Regions from separate parts of the Microbacterium sp. SLBN-111 genome, predicted to be linked through region 1. Evidence: predicted binding sites of a transcription regulator. Region 1 holds the regulator's gene; the other holds the start of a gene.

Region 1 (10,130 bases):
GGCTGGGGGAGTGACCCCGGCACCCCGACGCTCCGCCCCCGCGAAGGCGAAGTCGGCGATCCCGCAGATCGGCTGGCGGACCCCGCAGCCCGCTCCGATCGTGCTGGTCTCCGGTCCCGAGGAGGTCTGCGCCGAACGCGCGATCGCGGGTGTCCGCGACTACCTCAAGAGCGAGGATCCGAGCCTCGAGGTCACCGACGTCCGCGCCGACGACTACACGGCCGGCACCCTGCTCGCGGTGACCTCACCGTCGCTGTTCGGCGAGCCACGGCTCGTCCGCGTGGGTGGCGTCGAGAAGTGCTCCGACACCTTCCTCACCGAGGCACTCGCGTATCTCGAACACCCGCAGGACGGCGCCACGGTCGTCCTCCGGCACACCGGCGCGAGCGTGCGTGGAAAGAAGCTCCTGGATGCCATTCGCGCCGGCCAGGGGAGCGGCATCGAGATCGCGTGCCCAGCGATCAAGCGCGACTCCGACCGCTTCGACTTCGCGGTCGGCGAGTTCAAGGCCGCGCAGAAGAAGATCGCCCCGGTCGCCCTGCGTTCACTCGTCTCGGCGTTCGCCGACGATCTCACCGAACTCGCGGCCGCATGCCAACAGCTCATCGCCGATGTCCCCGGCGATATCGACGAGCGCACCGTGGAGCGGTACTACGGCGGTCGTGTCGAGACCTCCGCGTTCACCGTCGCCGACACGGCCATCGCCGGGCACTACGGGCAGGCCCTCCTCGCCCTGCGCCATGCTCTGGCATCCGGAGCCGATCCCGTTCCGCTGGTCGCGGCCGTCGCGATGAAGCTGCGGACGATGGCGCGCGTCGCGGGAAACCGCGAGTCATCGGGCGCGCTGGCGCAGCGCCTGGGAATGAAGGACTGGCAGGTCGACCGGGCACGCCGCGACCTCGTCGGCTGGAGCGCCGCAACGCTCGGCATGGCGATCCACGCGACCGCCCGAGCGGATGCCGAGGTGAAGGGAGCCTCGCGCGACGCCGTCTTCGCCCTCGAACGCATGATCACGATCATCGCGACCCGCCAGCCCTACGGCCGCTGACCTCCAGCGCTCCACCGGCCGCGCGCCGCGGCCCGGGCGTGAGCAGCGGAGGACGGGGGAGCAACGGAGGACCCAAACCGCCGCACCGGTCCTCCCTCCGTCCCATCACCTCCGCCCGTCACCGCCCGCGCCGGCCCGGGCGTGAGGACCGGAGGACCAGGGAGCAACGGAGGACCCAAACCGCCGCACCGGTCCTCCCTCCGTCCCACCCCCTTCGCACGTCACGCGGCCGCGCGGACGTGAGGACCGGAGGACAAGGGAGCAGCGGAGGACGCGAACAGCCGCACCGGTCCTCCCTCCGTCCCACCCCCTCCGCACATCACGCCGCCCGGGCGTGAGGAGCGGAGGACGGGGGAGCAACGGAGGGCCCAAACCGCCGCCGCGATCCTCCGCTCACCCCATACCCTCCGCACATCACGCAAGGAGTCAGGGCGCAACCCGAACGGCACGCCGCATCCCACAGTCGACGGGCCGGTGCCCGGCCTCGAAGGTTTGGGGCGCATCCCTCGATTTGGGGCGCGAGAATCACGCCCCCATGCCAAGAATCTGCCCCGAACCCCGAGCCGTAGCCCGTCCGGAAACGACGAAGCCCGCCCCGCGGTGCGGGACGGGCTGTCGAAAGGATGCGGCTCAGAGAGCGGCGACCTGCTTCGCGATGGCCGACTTGCGGTTCGCGGCCTGGTTGGCGTGGATGACGCCCTTGCTCACGGCCTTGTCGAGCTTCTTGCCGGCCTGGACGAGCGCCTTCTCGGCGGCTTCCTTGTCACCGGCGAGGACGGCCTCGCGCGTGCGGCGCACGTGCGTCTTGAGCTCGCTCTTGACGGCCTTGTTGCGCTCGCGCGCCTTCTCGTTGGTCTTGTTGCGCTTGATCTGCGACTTGATGTTCGCCACGTTCGACGGTCTTTCGTTTGAGTGAGTGTTGGAAGTGCCGGGCGAGCGGTAGAGGGACGCTGCACCGGCGGTCGTGGAGGTCGGGAAAAACCCCACACGCAAGCCAAGGGCCGAGTCTATCAGGTCGAGGCTTCCACCGTGGTGAGCGCCACGTCCAGCAGCGCGTTGAACACCCGGGGCCGCATCGCCGTGACCAGGTGCGTCGTGCGGGGCACCACGATCAGCTCGGCATGCCGGGCGATCGACAGGAACAGCTTTTCGTTGACGCGCAGCTGGTCCCACTGCCCGTTGATGAACCACAGGGGCACGTCGATCCGCCGCAGTGCGGCGAGCAGGTCGAGCACCGACAACGACGCGAGCGCGGTGTCCTGCGCGTCGAACGCGTACCCGCCCGCACCGAAATCCGCGCGCGTCTCGGGCGGCAGCGTCCGGTCGAGCACGTAGTTCGTGAGCCCGAGGCCCCGGTTCGGCAGCCCGTCGAACCGCCGCGCGAGGAACCGGTAGGCCGAGAGTCCCGCTCCGCGGGGGATCGAGGTACAGGATGCCGCGATGAAGGCCGCGACCGGTGGCGGGTCCTCGCGGCCGACGTACTCAATCGACAGCAGTCCGCCCATCGAATGCCCCACGAGGAGGACCGGACCGCGGGTCGCGGCATCCTGAACCGCCCGGTCGATCGTCGCGAACGCTTCGTCGAGTGTGAACGTCTGGCCGCGGCGCGTTCCGTGCCCCGGCAGATCCACGGCCGTGACCGGGTTCCCGCGCTCCCGCAGATGCTCCACCTGCGCACGCCACATCGTGGCGGACGTGCGGATGCCGTGCACGAGCACGACCTGGACCGTCATGGCATCCACCCTACGAACGCCGCCTTTGCATCGGCCCCGGATGCCCCGGGGAACGGCACCGGGACGGCGATGTCGGCCGTCGCCCGTAGAATCGACGGAACATGTCACCGCGCGCCCTGAAGCCCCTCGAGCCGTCCGCAACGCCGCCGGCGCAGATCCGCAACTTCTGCATCATCGCCCACATCGACCACGGCAAGTCGACGTTGGCCGACCGCATGCTGCAGATCACCGGCGTCGTCGCCGACCGCGACATGCGTGCGCAGTACCTCGACCGCATGGACATCGAGCGCGAGCGCGGCATCACGATCAAGTCGCAGGCCGTCCGCATGCCGTGGGCCGTCGACGGCCAGACGTTCGCGCTCAACATGATCGACACGCCCGGCCACGTCGACTTCACGTACGAGGTCAGCCGTTCGCTCGCCGCGTGCGAGGGCGCGATCCTCCTCGTCGACGCCGCGCAGGGCATCGAGGCGCAGACGCTCGCCAACCTCTACCTCGCGCTCGAGAACGATCTAACGATCATCCCGGTGCTGAACAAGATCGACCTTCCCGCGGCCGACCCCGACAAGTACGCCGCCGAGCTCGCCGGCCTCATCGGCGGTCAGCCGGAAGACGTGCTGCGCGTGAGCGGCAAGACCGGCATGGGCGTGGAAGACCTGCTCGACCTCATCGTCGAGAAGATCCCCGCGCCGGTCGGCAAGGCCGACGCCCCCGCCCGCGCCATGATCTTCGACTCCGTGTACGACGCGTACCGGGGTGTCGTGACGTACGTCCGGATGGTCGACGGCGCACTCTCGCCGCGCGAGCGCATCCAGATGATGTCGACCACCGCAACGCACGAGCTGCTCGAGATCGGCGTGTCGAGCCCCGAGCCGGTGCCGACCCAGGGTCTCGGCGTCGGCGAGGTCGGCTACCTCATCACCGGCGTGAAGGACGTGCGGCAGTCCAAGGTCGGCGACACGATCACCAACCACCGGAAGCCCGCGACCGAAGCCCTCGCCGGGTACACCGACCCGAAGCCCATGGTCTTCTCGGGCATCTACCCGATCGACGGCAGCGACTACGCCGAACTGCGCGAGGCCCTCGACAAGCTCAAGCTGTCGGACGCGTCGCTGCAGTACGAGCCCGAGACCTCGGTCGCCCTCGGCTTCGGTTTCCGCTGCGGCTTCCTGGGCCTCCTGCACCTCGAGATCATCACCGAGCGCCTCTCGCGCGAGTTCGGCCTCGACCTCATCACCACCGCCCCGTCGGTCACGTACGAGGTCACCACCGACACCGGCGAGGTCGTCTCGGTCACCAACCCGAGCGAGTACCCCGATGGACGCGTCGCCGAGGTGTCCGAGCCCATCGTGAAGGTCGGCATCCTGCTTCCGAAGGACTACGTCGGCACGGTCATGGAGCTCTGCCAGTCCCGCCGCGGCACGCTCCTCGGCATGGACTACCTCAGCGAAGACCGCGTCGAGCTCCGCTACAACATGCCGCTCGGCGAGATCGTCTTCGACTTCTTCGACCACCTCAAGAGTCGCACGCAGGGCTACGCGAGCCTCGACTACGAGCCCGCCGGTCAGCAGACCGCCGACCTCGTCAAGGTCGACATCCTGCTGCAGGGCGAGAAAGTGGATGCCTTCAGCTCGATCGTCCACCGCGAGAAGGCCTACAGCTACGGCACGATGATGACCGAGCGCCTGCGCAAGCTCATCCCGCGCCAGCAGTTCGAGGTTCCGATCCAGGCAGCGATCGGTGCGCGCATCATCGCCCGCGAGAACATCCGCGCGATCCGCAAGGACGTCCTCGCCAAGTGCTACGGCGGTGACATCACCCGTAAGCGCAAGCTGCTCGAGAAGCAGAAAGAGGGCAAGAAGCGCATGAAGATGGTGGGCCGGGTCGAGGTCCCGCAGGAGGCGTTCATCGCTGCCCTGTCCGGCGACGTCGAGGGCAAGAAGTAACGACGCCCACCGACTTCCCATCCGGGGAGAGGAGACTGGACACCATGCGCCGGCAGAACTTCACCGACGACACGGTCGACTACGCAGCGGTCGGCGCCACGCAGGCGCACGACCTCATGCAGTATCCGCCGGAGTACTCCGTGCCCGCGGAAGACGCATGGCGGATCGGCAGCGGCGAGGAGCGCTTCGCGGCGGCCAGCGAGCTGCTGCTCTCGTGGGCCCCGCTCCGGTCCGAGGAACTGAGCATCACCGACGTGCGCCCGGCGACCGACAGCGGGTACACCGGCGTCGGCTTCGACGCCGAAGGCGCCCCGATCGCGCCGAGCCGCCTCGAGTCCGAGCAGCGGTTCGCCGCCGACGGCACGCCGTTCGTCAGCCCGGGCACGAGCGTGCGCGTGCACGGCAAGGTCGACGGCCACCGTGCCGACGGCCACCTGCGCGTCATCTCGGTGTTCGAGGAGCCGCGCCGCGTCGGCTACATCCTCGGCACCGTGGGGCACTCGATCGTGAGCGGCGAGGAACTGTTCGCCGTCGAGTGGCGCGACAACGACGAGGTGTGGTTCGTGGTCCGCGCCTTCGACCGCCCCACGGCGCCGTCGTACCGCGTGTTCCTCGGCCTCGTGCGCCGTCGCCGTCGCGCGCTGTTCCAGCGGTACCTGCGGGCGATCTCGCCCCTGTACACGTCCTGATGGGCGGACCGCTCCCGCTCGGCGACCCGGCCCCCGTCGACGGGCGACTGCCCGACGACCTGCCGCTCGATCCCGCCGCCGACTTCGGCGTGTACCTGCACGTCCCGTTCTGCCGCGTCCGCTGCGGCTACTGCGACTTCAACACGTACACGTCGAGCGAACTCCGCGGCGCGCGCCAGGAGGACTTCGCCGACACGCTCGCGGCGGAGGTGCGCCTGGCGGGTGGAGTGATGGATGCCGCGGGCGGTCGGCGGGTGGCATCCACGGTGTTCTTCGGTGGAGGGACGCCCACGCTCCTCCCTCCCGGCGACCTGGCGCGGATGCTGGGCGCGGTGCGCGAGGAATTCGGGATCGCCGACGGCGCCGAGGTCACCGTCGAGGCCAATCCCGACACCGTTGACGATCGCGTCGCCGAGACGCTCGCGGCGGCCGGCGTGACGCGCCTGTCGATCGGGATGCAGTCCGCGCAGCCGCACGTGCTCGCGGTGCTCGACCGCACGCACGACCCGCGGAACGTCGCGACCGCGGTGGCCGCCGCACGCCGTGCCGGACTCGACGTCTCGCTCGACCTCATCTACGGCGCGCCGGGCGAATCGCTCGACGACTGGCGCGCGTCGCTCGAGACCGCGACGGCGCTCCGCCCCGACCACGTCTCCGCGTACGCGCTGATCGTCGAGGACGGCACGAAGCTCGCGCGCCAGATCCGCTCGGGCGCCCTGGCGATGCCGGACGACGACCTGCAGGCCGACATGTACGAGCTGGCCGACGACCTCCTCGGCGGCGCGGGCTACGACTGGTACGAGGTGTCGAACTGGGCCACCGACACGGCCCACCGCTCGCGCCACAACCTCGCGTACTGGCGCGGCACCGACTGGTGGGGTTTCGGCCCGGGCGCGCACAGCCACGTCGCGGGGCTCCGCTGGTGGAACGTCAAGCACCCGGCGGCGTACGCACAGCGCCTCGCCGCGGGGGAGTCGCCGGCGGCGGCGCGCGAGCGTCCCGACGAGACCGGGCGGCGCCTCGAGTCTGTGCTGCTGCGCAGCCGCATCCGCGACGGACTCCCGGTTTCCGAGCTCCTCGGCGAAGGCCGGAAGGCCGTGGCATCCCTCATCGCCGACGGCCTGATCGAAGGAGCGGATGCCGTGCGCGGGCGCATCGTGCTCACGCGCCGCGGACGGCTGCTCGCCGACGCCGTCGTGCGGGCACTCACCGCCTGAGCGCGCTTCCGGCTCCGGAGCGGGCGGGTGCTCTAGAATTGGCACTCAGGTGACCGGAGTGCCAGAAGGAGGGAGCCGGCCATGGTGTCCGAACGCGGCTTGCAGGTGCTCCGCGCGATCGTCCAGGACTACGTCGACACGCGCGAACCCGTCGGCAGCAAAGCCATCGTCGAGCGACATGCCTTCGGGGTGTCCGCCGCGACGATCCGCAACGACATGGCGCAGCTCGAGGACGAAGACCTCATCGTCGCGCCGCACACGTCGTCGGGCCGCGTGCCCACCGACAAGGGCTACCGCGTGTTCGTCGATCATCTCGCCGAGCTGCGGCCGCTGTCGACGGCCCAGCGCAGCGCCATCACCTCCTTCCTCGACGAGGCCGGCGACCTCGATGATCTCCTCGCGCGGACGGTGCGGGCGCTGACCCAGCTGACCGGTCAGGTCGCGATCGTGCAGTACCCGTCGTTCGCGCGCGCCAACCTGTCGCACGTCGAGCTCGTGGCCCTCGGCGGCCCGCGCGTGCTCGTGATCCTCGTCACCGACACCGGCCGCGTCTCGCAGCGCATCGCGCTCGTCCCGTTCGAGCCGACCGAGAGCGACATCGTGCAGCTGCGTGCGCGCGTGGGGGCGCTGCTCGTGGGCCGCAGCGTCGCCGACTGCGCGCAGGCGGTCGCCACGGCCGACGGCCCGCGTCCCGGCAACGCACTCGACGCGATCGCCGACGCGGTGCTCCGCGTCGTGGGCGAGGAGCTCGACGAGTTCCGCCAGGACCGTCTGGTCATGGCCGGCGCGGCGACGCTCGCGAAGCGCGAGTCCGACTTCCGTGGCAGCATCTACCCGCTCCTCGAGGCCATCGAGGAGCAGGTCACCCTGCTGCGGCTCATGAGCGAGATGGTCGCCGACGAGCAGGGACTCTCGGCCAGCATCGGCCGCGAGAACGAGCCGTTCGGCCTGGTCGAGGCATCCGTCCTCGCCAGCCGCTACGACGGCACCGCCGGCGGTGCGCGCGTGGGCCTGCTCGGCCCCACCCGCATGGACTACTCCTCGAATCTCGCGGCGGTCCGCGCCGTCGCGCACTATCTGACCCGGATGCTCGAAGACGACGACACCGCTCGTTGACGGCACCCGCACCGAAACGGATCGACCCCGCATGAGCGGGCAGGAAGGCGATTGTGGCTGACCACTACGAGGTCCTCGGCGTCGCACGCGATGCCAGCCCCGACGAGATCAAGCGCGCGTACCGGCGTCTCGCGCGCGAGCTCCACCCCGACGTCAACCCGGGCGAGGACGCGTCCGAGCGCTTCAAACTCGTGACGCACGCGTACGACGTGCTGAGCGACGCCGAGCAGCGCCGCCGCTACGACATGGGCGGCGACCAGAACCCGTTCGGCGGCGGGGGAGCGGCCGGGTTCGGCGGCTTCAGCGACATCTTCGAGACGTTCTTCGGCGGCGCACAGGGCGGCGGGGGCCGCGGCCCGCGTCCGCGTTCGCGGCGGGAGCGCGGCCAGGACGCCCTCGTCCGCGTGAATCTGCAGCTCGCGGACGTCGTGTTCGGCGTGCACCGCGACCTCGAGGTCGACACGGCCGTCCTGTGCGAGACGTGCCAGGGCGCCTGCACGCAGCCGGGCACCAGCGAGGTCACGTGCGACATCTGCCACGGCTCGGGTCACGTGCAGCGCACGGTCCGGAGCCTCCTCGGCAACGTCGTGACGAGCCAGCCCTGCAGCGTCTGCCACGGCCACGGCACGACGATCCCGTACCCGTGCGGAACCTGCCAGGGCCAGGGCCGCGTGCGCGCGCGCCGCACGGTCTCGGTCGACATCCCCGCCGGCGTCGAGACCGGCCTGCGCCTGCAGCTCCCCGGTTCGGGCGAGGTCGGTCCCGCGGGAGGCCCCAACGGCGACCTGTACCTCGAGATCACGGTCGAGTCGCACGACGCCTTCAGCCGCGAGGGCGACGACCTGCTCGCGACCCTGGAGGTCTCGATGCCGGACGCCATCCTCGGCACCACCACCACCATCGAGTCGCTCGACGGCAGCGTCGACCTCGAGGTGCGCCCCGGCGTCCAGTCCGGCGACGTGCTGACGATCAAGGGCCGCGGCATCACGCCGCTGCGCGGCAGCCAGCGCGGCGACCTGAAGGTCGGCGTGCACGTCGTCACCCCGACGCGCCTGGACCACAAGGAGCGCGCGCTCATCGAGGACTTCGCCAAGCGCACGAAGGCGCCCGCGCCGCGCCTCGCGGAGCACCAGCAGGGCATGTTCTCGAAGTTCCGCGACCGCTTCCGGCACTGATCGTGGCGCTGCACTTCGTCACCGACGACGCGTCGACCGCCGGTGTCGGCGACGTCGTCGTGCTGACCGGTCCCGAGGCCCACCACGCCGCCGCCGTGCGGCGCGTGCGCGTCGACGAGGCCGTGACGCTCGGCGACGGCCGCGGCGTCTGGCTCGAGGGCCTCGTCACGGCCGCCGCCCCGAAGCAGGTCGACGTGCGGATCACCGGCCGCGCCGAGGTTCCGGGTCCTTCGCCCCGTATCGTCCTCGTGCAGGCCCTCGCGAAGGGCGACCGCGACGAGCTCGCGGTGCAGGCGGCGACCGAGCTGGGCGTCGACGCGATCGTTCCGTGGCAGGCCGCGCGGAGTGTCTCGCGGTGGGATGCCAAGGCGGACAGGGGGCTCGCGCGCTGGCGCACGATCGTGCGCGAGGCCGCGAAGCAGGCGCATCGCGCGTGGATCCCCGAGGTCGAGGGGGTCGCGCGGCTCGCCGACCTCGTCGCCCGCGCCGGGGAGGCGCGCGTGCTGGTGCTGGAGCCCTCCGCCGACGAGCGGCTGACGTCTCTGGCATCCGGTTCCCCCGATGAGCGCGACGTCGTGCTCGTCGTGGGGCCGGAGGGCGGGATCGCGCCCGAGGAGCTCGCCGCCCTGGACGCCGCCGGCGCGCGTCTCGTGCGCCTGGGCGACACCGTGCTGCGCACGTCGACCGCGGGTGCCGCGGCGATCTCGGTGCTGTCGGCCGCGACGGGGCGCTGGTAACGCACCGCCGGAGGGCGTCGGCGGTTTGGGGCGCGATCGTCGCCTCGGGGCGCAACACGCACGCCCCGAACGCAGGAACGCGCCCCGAACCCCGCAGGCCCGGCCCGCTCCCGGCCCCGTGTCCGAGCCCGTCGATAGACTGGATGCCATGACCGAGCCGTCGATCTTCACCCGCATCCTCCGCGGCGAAATCCCCTCCGAGATCGTCGCCGAGACCGAGAACGCCTTCGCGATCCGCGACATCGCGCCGCAGGCGCCGGTGCACCTGCTCGTGATCCCCAAGACCGAGCAGTACCGCAACGTGGTCGAACTGGCCGCGGGCGACCCCGACCTCCTCACCGAGATCGTCGGTCTCGCGAACGCCGTCGCGGCCGAGCACGCGGACGGCGACTTCCGCCTCGTCTTCAACACCGGCGCCGGTGCCGGTCAGACGGTCTTCCATGTACATGCCCACGTTCTCGCGGGCGGA
Region 2 (10,130 bases), 2.6 Mb from region 1:
CATCGACACCTCCCTCGGCACCGCGGTGGCGGCCATCGCGCGCGATGGGGAAGTGCTCGCCGACGAGCAGAGCGCCAACGCTCTCGGACACGCCGAGGTCATCGGCGACCTGCTCCGCCGCGCCGCGCAGGCGGCGCCGACGCCCACGCACGTCGCGATCGGCATGGGCCCGGGGCCGTTCACGGGACTCCGCGTCGGCATCGCCACCGCGCGCGCCTTCGCGCTGGGGCGCGGCATCCCGGTCGTCCCCGTGCCGAGTCACGACGGCGCCGCGCTCGGCATCCTGCTCTCCGACGCCCTCACCGGCACCGAGACCCCGCGCTTCGCCGTCGTCACCGACGCCCGCCGCAAAGAATTCGCGTACAGCGTCTACGACGGCGTCGACGACGACGGCCTCCCGATCCGGATCATGGATGCCACGCTCAGCCCCCGCGACGACCTCGACGCCCGGCTCGCCGAGGTCGGAGCCGAGCGCTACGACGCGACGAGCGTGTCGGCCGCGATGATCGCGCTCGCCGCGGCCCGCGCGCTCGACGCCGGTCGCGAGCTCGCCGGCTCCGAGCCGCTGTACCTCCGCAGCCCCGACGTCGTCGCGGCCCACGCCCCGAAGCGGGTGAGCGCGTGAGCACCCGCGCGGCGACGCTCGACGACCTCGACGCGATCATGGCGCTCGAACACGCATCGTTCCCGACCGACGCGTGGAGCCCCGCGATGATGCGCGAAGAGCTCGCGTCGCCGCACGGCTGGTACGTCGTCGTCGAAGAGGCCGGTCGCCTCGTCGGCTACGCGGGGCTTCGCGCCGTCCGCGGGGCGAAGGATGCCGACATCCAGACGATCACGATCGCCGAGACCGCGCGCGGTCGCGGCCGCGGCCGCGCGTTGCTGACCGAACTGCTCGAGGAAGCGGAGCGCCGCGGCGTGCACGACGTGTTCCTCGAGGTGCGCGCCGACAACCCCGTCGCGCAGGCCCTGTACACGTCGGAAGGCTTCGCCGAGGTCGGCCGCCGCCCGCGGTACTACCAGCCCGACGACGTCGACGCGATCGTCATGCAGCTCGACCTGCGCGCGTGGGCCGCGCGCCGCACGCCCGACGACGCGGCGGCAGCCGACGCGACCGGAAAGGGATGGTGCTGATGGACGCGCCCCTCGTGCTCGGCATCGAGACCAGCTGCGACGAGACCGGGATCGGGATCGTCCGCGGTCGACAGCTGCTGAGCAACACGATCGCCTCGAGCATGGACGAACACGCGCGGTACGGCGGCGTCGTGCCCGAGGTCGCGGCCCGCGCGCACCTCGAGGCGCTGCAGCCGTCGATCGACGCGGCGCTCGCCGAAGCCGGCGTGACGCTCGACGAGATCGACGCCGTCGCCGTCACGAGCGGCCCCGGACTCGCCGGTGCCCTGATGGTCGGCGTCGGCGCGGCCAAGGGCCTCGCCGTCGCCCTCGACAAGCCGCTCTATGCCGTGAACCACCTCGTCGGCCACATCGCCGCCGACATCCTCGACGCCGACGCCGGCGAACTGGAGTACCCCACGGTCGCGCTGCTCGTGAGCGGCGGCCACACGTCTCTGCTCCTCGTCCGCGACCTCACCAGCGACGTCGAACTGCTCGGTGAGACGATGGACGACGCCGCGGGCGAGGCGTTCGACAAGGTCGCGCGCCTGTTGAAGCTGCCGTACCCCGGCGGCCCCGAGATCGATCGTGCCGCGGCTTCCGGCGACCCCACCGCGATCCGCTTCCCCCGCGGGCTCTCGCGCGCCTCCGACATGGCATCCCACCGCTACGACTTCTCGTTCTCGGGCCTCAAGACCGCCGTCGCCCGGTGGGTCGAGCAGCACGAGGCGGCGGGGCAGCCGGTGCCGGTCGCCGACGTCGCGGCGTCGTTCCGCGAGGCCGTCGTCGACGTGCTCGTCACCAAGGCCCTCGACGCGTGCGACCGCTACGGGGTGCCGCGCCTCCTCCTCGGCGGGGGAGTGATCGCCAACAAGCGTCTGCGCGACGTCGCCCTCGAACGCGCCGCCGCCGCCGGCGTCGCCGTGCGCATCCCGCCGCTGCGGCTCTGCACCGACAACGGCGCCATGATCGCCGCGCTCGCCGCCGAGCTCATCGCCTCGGGTCGTCGCCCGTCGACCCTCGCCTTCGGTGCCGACTCCACGCTTCCGGTCACCGAGATCCAGGTGGCCGAGGATCCGGATGCCGTGGCCCCGGCGCCGCTCCCCGCCCGGGCGACCTCATGAGCGAGACGCAGCCGCCGCCGAGCCGGCGCGCACTCAAGGCGACCGAGGCCGAGGCAGCCCCCACGGCCGCGGAGCAGATCGCTGCCGGCGATGCGTTCGACGACCACCGGCTGCCCACGGCGCAACTCGAGCGCGCGGCGTTCGGCGAGCACGTCGTGCCGTGGAGCCCGCCGGTGCCGGTCGCACCGCCGTCCGTCGCGCCGTGGGCCCTGGCCGTCGCGATCGCCGCCCTGATCGCGTCGCTGTTCGCGGGTGTCCTGCTGCCGCTCGGCGTGATCGCGATCGTCATGTCGATCATCTCGCTGCGCCGGGCGCACGACAGCCGCCGCGTCGCGATCTGGGCGCTCGCCCTCGCGGTGCTTTCGGTGGTCTTCAGCGCCGGGTGGCTGCTGTGGGCGCTGCCGCAGCTGTCACCGGTCTGACCCGCGCAGCTCTCCGAGAACCTCCGACACGATCTCCCGGATGCCGGGATGCTCCGCGGTGCGTCCGACGCGCGGCCCCACCGCCGGCCCCGGCACCGTGTGACCGCCCCCGCGCACGATGTACAGGGTCACCGGCGGGCGCCCCGCCTCGCGATAGGCGAGGGTCTCCACCGGGACCTTCGCGGATGCCGCGGGGTCGCTTCGCTGCGGCGCGACCGTGATTCCGTTCCGCTGCGCGAAGTACTCCGCCGTCGCGACCGCGGAGAGCGTCCGGCCGTCGATCGAGAAAACCTTGCGCACCCACCACGACATCCGACCGCCCTCGAACGGAATGATCGGGTCGGCCGTCCCCGCCACGATCGCCACCGGGACGGGATGATCGGTTCGCGTGGAGAACTCCGCGCTGAAGTTCTCACGTTCGGGCATGGTCGCTGCCACGATCACGCCGCCGGCGAGGAGCTCCGGGGCATCGTGGAGAAGCCGGATGACCATCTGGCCGCCGTTGGAGAATCCGATCGCGACGACCGACCCGGTGTCGATTCCGTGGCTCTCGGCGAGCGATGACACGACCGCGCGGGCGAAGGCGATGTCATCGACGTTCTCGCGCCGGGCGGGAAAGGAACTCTGGGCCCGGGCGTCGTTCCAATTGCTCCGGTATCCGTCGAGGTAGGCGACGACGACGCGGCCCTCCGCAGCCAGAGTATCGAGCGAGTGACCCGTGAAACGCCGGTGGCTCTCGCCGGTCTGCTTCGACCCGTGGAAGACGAGGAGAATAGGTCGTTTCGCCGGTCCGTCGGCGTCGCCGACCACGACGAAGGTCCGGGTCCGGCCGCCGGCCTCGACACGCGCGTTCATGATTCCCTCCCGCCCCGCGGCCCTCTGCCCGGTGGCGTGGGAGAGCGTATAGATTGACATCGTGTCAAGGTCAAGGTGGGGTTCATGAGGATCGGCGAGGTCAGTCGGCGCAGCGGCGTGAGCCCGCGCTCCCTGCGGTACTACGAGCAGCTCGGACTCATCGCCTCCGAGCGCGAGTCCAACGGCTACCGCCGCTACGACCAGGTCGCGGTCGAGCGGGCGATCGTCATCCACATGCTGTTCGGAATGGACTTCCCGCGCGAGATCGTGACGTCGGTGCTCGCGTGCACGGGCGATGCGCCGGCCGAGGCCCACGACGCGCTGTATGCGCAGCTCGATCGGGTCCGCGCCGACCTGGGCGAGCGCATCGAGACGCTCGTGGCGACGCGGAGTCGCATCGACGAGTTCCTCGCGGAGCGCGCCTCGAGCGCCGCGGCCTGACGAGCGACTCAGCCCACGCGGTCGGCGAGCAGCGCGACGCGGCGCCCCGCGACGCGCGTCATGAGCAGCGTCGCCGATTCGTCGCCGCGCAGCGACAGGCGCGTCCGCAGCACGGCGGGGTCGACGTCCACGCCGCGCTTCTTGATCTCGAGCGTTCCGATGTGGCGTTCCCGCAGCGCCCGGGCGAGCTTCTTCGTGTCCGCGGGCAGCTCCTCGCGCACGCGGAACGACGAGACGAAGGGGCTCGTGAGCGCCGCGTCCGAGGTCAGGTAGGCGATGCCCGGCGCGAGCATCCCGGCATCCAGGGAACGAGCGACCTCCCCGATGAGCCGCGCGCGGATCACGGCGCCGTCGGGTTCGTGCACGAAGGCGCCGAGCTCGCGCGGTTCGGCATCGGGGGCGTCGGCCGGGGCCGTCAGCTCCCAGGCATCGTCGCCGCGCACGACGAGCGCGGCGCGGCGGATGCCCTCCCGCGCCAGACTTCCCGCCCACAGGACCAGCTCGATCGTGGAGCCGTCGGCGCTGATCCACTGCGCCTCGACATCGTCCGGGATCAGCTCGCGGTCGAACGCTGGTCCGAGCTTCACTCCGCCCGGACGCTCCTGCAGCAGCCCGAAGACCCAGTCCAGCGACGGCGACCACTGGTCGGCCGATACGCGCCGCGTCTCGCCGTGCCCGGCGGTGCGCCGTGCGGGGTCGAGCCACACGGCATCCGCTCCGCCGAGGTCGGCATCCTCCGCGCGCCCGTGCGCCACGGTGACGGCGTCGCCGAAGGGCGCGAGGTTGTACGCGGCGATCGCGGCCGTGACCTCGTCGGCGTCGACGGCGTGCACGCGGATGCCGAGTCCCGCGAGGCCCAGAGCATCGCCGCCGATCCCGCAGCCGAGGTCGGCCACCGACGTGACGCGCGCGGCACGGAAGCGTCCCGCATGCCGCGCCGCGATCGACAGCCGCGTCGCCTGTTCCAGCCCTGCGCGCGTGAAGAGCATGCGGTCGGCGAACGGTCCGAACTTCGCACCGGCCTTGACGCGGAGCCGGGCCTGGCCGACGACGGCGGCGACGAGATCGGGGGAGTGGCCGGCGGCGCGCAACCGCGACACCGCGCGCGCGGCTTCGTCGGTCGTGGTGAGCGGGCCCACCTCGTCGAGCAGGGTCAGCCCGGCGGGGGTGAGCAGGGCGGTCAGCTCGGCGATCTCCACCGGGCCAGCCTAGGTGCCGAAAGTGTTGGCACTCGCGTTGCGTGAGTGCCAGCGCTTCTCTACACTCGGATTAGCACTCTCCCCGCGTGAGTGCTGACAAGTCTTCTGTAACGAGAAAGAAGAGGTAGACCGTGTCGGTTTCCATCAAGCCGCTCGAGGACCGCATCGTCATCAAGCAGGTCGAGGCTGAGCAGACCACCGCGAGTGGTCTCGTCATCCCCGACACCGCCAAGGAGAAGCCGCAGGAGGGCGAGGTCGTCGCCGTCGGTCCCGGCCGTATCGACGACAACGGCAACCGTGTCCCCCTCGACGTCACCGTCGGCGACCGCGTTCTGTACAGCAAGTACGGCGGCACCGAGGTCAAGTTCGGCGCCGAGGAGTACCTCGTGCTCTCGGCCCGCGACGTCCTCGCGGTCGTCGTTCGCTGATCGCTTCGCGAATTCCTCGAAACCCCGGATGCCTCGGCATCCGGGGTTTTCGTTTGCCCGCTTACGCCCCGTGACCCGCCGCCCGGCCGGGACGCGCGCTCCCGAATACGCTGGAGGGATGACCGCGAATCTGGCCGCGCGCCTGAGTGAGACGCTCCCCGCCGGACGCATCATCGACGACCCGGCTCTCGTCGCGGCGCAGGCGACCGACTCGTCGCGGCACCCGGCTCCGCGCGCCGCTCTGGTCGTGCGGCCGCGCAGCGCCGAAGAGGTCGCCGCCGTGCTCCGCGTGGCGAACGAGACCGGGACCCCCGTGATCCCGCAGGGTGCGCGCACGGGCCTCGTCGGCGGATCCGCCGCGATCGAGGGCGCGATCCTCCTCGACCTCACCTCGATGGATGCCATCCTCGCCATCGACGTCGCCGAGGGCACCGCGGTGGTGCAGCCGGGGGTCATCGTCGCCGATCTGCAGCGCGCCGCCGCGGCCCGCGGGCTCTTCTACGCGCCGGATCCGGCTTCGGCCGAATGGGCCACGATCGGCGGGACGATCGCGACGAACGCCGGCGGCATGCGCTGCATCCGGTACGGGGTGACCCGGGATGCCGTCCTGTCGCTGCAGGTGGTCCTGGCCGACGGCTCGATCGAGCGCACGCGACCCGCGACCGTGAAGGGCGTCGCGGGGCTCGACCTGACGAGCCTCGTCGTGGGCTCCGAGGGAACGCTGGCCGTGATCACGGAGGCGACGCTCCGTCTCCTCCCCGCACCGGGCCCGGCCCGCGGTGTCCTGGGGCTGTTCCCCTCGACCGCCGCAGCGCTCGCCGCCGCGGCCGCGATCACCTCCGGCTCGCGTCTCCCGTCGACGCTCGAGTTCCTCGACGACACCGCGCTGCGCGGCATCCGGATCGCCCGTCCCGAGATCCCTCTCGACCCGGACGCGCGTTCCTGGCTGCTCGCGGTCACCGACTCCCTCGAGGGCGCGGACCACGATCTCGATCACTTCTCCGCGGTGTTCGCGGATCACGGCGCGCTGTCGGTCACCCGTGCCGACGACGAGGAGCGGCTCGACGACCTCCTCGCCGCCCGCCGCGCGCTGAACCCCGGACTGCAGGTGCTGTGGGGGGATGCCACGCACGGCGACCTCGCCGTCCCGCGGTCGCGGCTCGCCGAGTTCGCGAGCGAGGCCGAGCGCATCGGCCGCGAAACGGGTGCCGAGATCAGCCTCGCCGGGCACGTCGGGGACGGCAACCTCCACCCCACGGTCGTCTACGACGGGTCCGACCCGGTCGCGACGGAGGCCGCCCATCGCGCCGCCGCCGAACTCCTGCGGCTCGCGCAGAGCCTCGGCGGCACGGTCGCGGGGGAGCACGGCGTCGGTACCCTCAAGCTCGACGACGTGGACGGTGAGCTGTCCGCGCGGCTGCGGGCCCTGCAGCGCGAGATCAAGCGCGTCTTCGACCCCCGCGGCATCCTGAACCCGGGGCGGAAGCTCTAGACCGCCGAGCGTGCGCCGGACGAGAACGCCGCGAGGCGCTCGATCAGTTCGTCCAGCGTCGCGTCGTCCACGACGAGTCCGAGGCGCACGTGCCCGCGTCCACCCACGCCGAAGCCGTCGCCGGGGGCGATCCCGACCCGCGCTTCCTCCCGGAGCCGCTGCGCGAAGGCGACGGCATCCGTTCCCTCGGGCAGGCGCACCCACACGAAGAACGTTCCACGCGGCTCGATGACCTCCCAGCCGATGCGGCGGAGGCCCGCGACGACGAGGTCGCGGCGCCGGCGGTAGACCCCGACCAGCTCGTCGGCGGCGGACTGGTCGCCGAGCAGTGCCTCGGCTGCGGCTTCCTGCGTGGCGCCGAACATGGTGCTGAACGCGTGGGCCTGGTACCGGCGCATCGCCGAGATGAGCGACGCGTTCCCGGCGGCGAAGCCCACGCGCCACCCCGCCATGCTGTACGTCTTCGACAGCGTCTGGACCTCGACCGTGCGACCCTCGGCGCCGTCGACCGCGAGGGCGGACAGCGGGCGCTCGCCGAAGCCCAGGGACGCGTACGCGAAGTCGTGCACGAGCGCCGCTCCCACCCGCTCGGCGAAGCCGATCGCGGCCGTGAACGTTGCCGGCGTCGCCAACGCGCCCGTGGGGTTGTTCGGGTAGTTGAGCAGGACGAGGCGCGCCGCGTCGACGTGATCGAGCGCCGCGAAGTCGGGCTGGTAGTCGGGCTCGGTCAGCGGGAGCGCCTCCGCGCGCGCCTGCGCGAGGTCGACCGCCGAGGTGTACAGCGGATACCCCGGGTCGGGGAGCACGACGGTCGCACCGGGGTCGGCGAGCCCCAGCACCGCGGCCATCAGCGCCTCGTGCGAGCCGTGGAAGATCCCCACCTGCGTGTCGGGGTCGAGCTCGACCGCGTGATCGTCGCGATAGCGCTGCGCGACGCCCTCGCGCAGCGACCGGCGTCCCGCGTACGACGGATACCGATGGTTCGCGGGTTCCGCGACGAAGCCCTGCATCGCGTGCACGATGCGCTCCGGCGTCGGGAGGTCGGGGTTGCCCTTCGACACATCGATGAACCGCGGCCCCGGCAGCGCCGCGAGCCGGGCGTTCTCGGCATCCATCGCTCCCCAGAAGTTCGGGGGCAGGGCCGCCACCCGGGCGGCCGGCGCGAAGTCGACCACTATCACCGCCTCCGGAAGCGACGCGCGAGCGTCGACCCGATCGCCTGGATGCCTTGCACCAGCACGATCAGCATGAGGCACGTCACGATCATCGCGACGCCGTCGTACCGCTGGTAGCCGTACGACATGGCGAGGTCACCGAGGCCTCCCGCGCCGACGATGCCGGCCATGGCGGTCGCGTCGATGAGCCCGACGGTGGCGATGGTGATCGCGAGGATCAGCGAACCGCGCGCCTCGGGCAGGAGGAACCGCCAGAAGATCTGCAGCGGCGACGCCCCCATCGAACGGGCCGCTTCGACGACGCCCGCGGGCACCTCGAGGAGGGAGTTCTCGACGAGCCGCCCGATGTAGGGGGAGATCATGACCGTGAGGGGAACGATCGCGGCCCAGACGCCGATGCTCGTTCCGACGAGCAGGCGCGTGAACGGCAGGATCGCCACGAGCAGGATGATGAACGGCAGCGACCGGATCAGGTTGACCACGGTGCTGAGCACGACGTTGACCGGGGTGTTCTGCAGCACGCCGCCCCGGCGGGTGAGCGCGAGGATCGCGCCCAGGACGACGCCGAGGATCGACCCGATGACGAGGGAGACGCCGAGCATCTGCAGCGTCTCGCCGAGCGCGCGCAGGTACATCTCGGGGGTGACGAGCGTCCACTTGCCGTTCACGCCGTGACCTCCTCGAGCTCGACGACCCGCTCCGAGAGGTAGCGGCGCGCCTCGCGCATCTTCTCCGGGGTGCCGGTGACCTTGATGATCAGCTGGCCCACGGTGTGCTCCTGGATCTGGGTCATGTCGGCGTGGAGCATGTTCACGTCGACCCCGACATCGCGGATCAGGCCCGTGATCAGGGGCTGCTCGACCTCGGCATCCAGGAGGAGCATCCGCCAGAGACCCTCGCCGCCGAGCTGGTCGACGACCCGGCGGGGGAGCCCGCGCGGGACGATCGTGTCGACGAAATCGCGGGTCGCGTCAGCGCGGGGGCGCACGAAGGTGTCGAGCACGGTGCCGTGTTCCACGACCTCGCCGCCGGCCATGACGGCGACCTCGTGCGCGAGGTCCTTGATGACGTCCATCTCGTGGGTGACCACGAGGATCGTCGTGCCGTATTCGCGGTTGATGCGGCGCAACAGGTCGAGGATCTGCGCGGTCGTGGCGGGATCGAGCGCGCTCGTCGACTCGTCCGAGAGCAGGATCTTGGGGTTGCGGGCGAGCGCCCGCGCGATGCCGACGCGCTGCTTCTGTCCACCCGACAGGTCGCCGGGGTGGCTCGCGGCCTTGTCGGTCAGCCCGACGAAGTCGAGCACCTCGTCGGCGCGACGGCGGGCATCCGCCGGCGAGACGCCGTCGAGCCGCAGGGGGAGGGCGACGTTGTCGCGCGCCGAGAGGGTCTCGAGCAGGTTGAACTGCTGGAAGATCATGCCGGTGTTCTTCTGCGCGGCGCGCAGCGCGCGCCCGCGGAGCGACGAGATGTCGATGTCGTCGACGAGCACGCGTCCCGACGTCGGCTTCTCCAGGCCGTTGACCGTGCGGATGAGCGTGGACTTCCCCGCACCGCTGTATCCGATGACGCCGAAGATCGTTCCGGGGGCGACCTGAAGCGAGACATCCCGGAGGGCCGTCGTGGTGACGGCCCCCCGGGCGTAGCTCTTGGTCACCGCGTCGAAGACGATGCCTCCGCCCGCGGTGCCGCTCACTCGAACCAGGCCGGGAGCTGGTAGCCGGAGTAGTCGGGGGTGGACTTCACGTAGTCGATGAACTCCTGCGACTCGTACGCCGCCTTGATGGCCTGCGCCCACGGGGTGTCGACGTCGACCGAGCGCACCGCGACGACGTTGGAGAACTGCACGGGCTGGTTCTCGACGGCGAGGGCCTTGCCGTA

Evidence for each region. The regulator HrcA, encoded in region 1, represses chaperone genes, less so after heat shock. The targets are predictions, from matches to a motif close to TTNGCACTCGNNNNNNNCGAGTGCNAA.
Region 2: groES (co-chaperone GroES) is a predicted target of HrcA. The motif match lies at 5,180-5,206, and genes of this name have one in related genera.

Annotation. Positions count from the first base shown of each region.
Region 1 covers NZ_JBMGQH010000001.1:3,215,478-3,225,607, forward strand. Annotated here, with positions in the region: gene holA (DNA polymerase III subunit delta) at 11-1,048, shown strand; gene rpsT (30S ribosomal protein S20) at 1,679-1,939, opposite strand; gene RKD05_RS14980 (alpha/beta fold hydrolase) at 2,059-2,781, opposite strand; gene lepA (translation elongation factor 4) at 2,883-4,727, shown strand; gene RKD05_RS14990 (DUF1990 family protein) at 4,772-5,416, shown strand; gene hemW (radical SAM family heme chaperone HemW) at 5,416-6,633, shown strand; gene hrcA (heat-inducible transcriptional repressor HrcA) at 6,715-7,749, shown strand; gene dnaJ (molecular chaperone DnaJ) at 7,803-8,924, shown strand; gene RKD05_RS15010 (16S rRNA (uracil(1498)-N(3))-methyltransferase) at 8,927-9,661, shown strand; gene RKD05_RS15015 (HIT domain-containing protein) at 9,810-10,130, shown strand, end outside.
Region 2 covers NZ_JBMGQH010000001.1:576,617-586,746, reverse strand. Annotated here, with positions in the region: gene tsaB (tRNA (adenosine(37)-N6)-threonylcarbamoyltransferase complex dimerization subunit type 1 TsaB) at 1-625, shown strand, start outside; gene rimI (ribosomal protein S18-alanine N-acetyltransferase) at 622-1,134, shown strand; gene tsaD (tRNA (adenosine(37)-N6)-threonylcarbamoyltransferase complex transferase subunit TsaD) at 1,134-2,237, shown strand; gene RKD05_RS02720 (hypothetical protein) at 2,234-2,659, shown strand; gene RKD05_RS02715 (alpha/beta hydrolase family esterase) at 2,648-3,514, opposite strand; gene RKD05_RS02710 (MerR family DNA-binding transcriptional regulator) at 3,599-3,955, shown strand; gene RKD05_RS02705 (class I SAM-dependent methyltransferase) at 3,964-5,154, opposite strand; gene groES (co-chaperone GroES) at 5,286-5,582, shown strand; gene RKD05_RS02695 (FAD-binding oxidoreductase) at 5,701-7,074, shown strand; gene RKD05_RS02690 (aminotransferase class I/II-fold pyridoxal phosphate-dependent enzyme) at 7,071-8,249, opposite strand; gene RKD05_RS02685 (methionine ABC transporter permease) at 8,252-8,917, opposite strand; gene RKD05_RS02680 (methionine ABC transporter ATP-binding protein) at 8,914-9,945, opposite strand; gene RKD05_RS02675 (MetQ/NlpA family ABC transporter substrate-binding protein) at 9,942-10,130, opposite strand, start outside.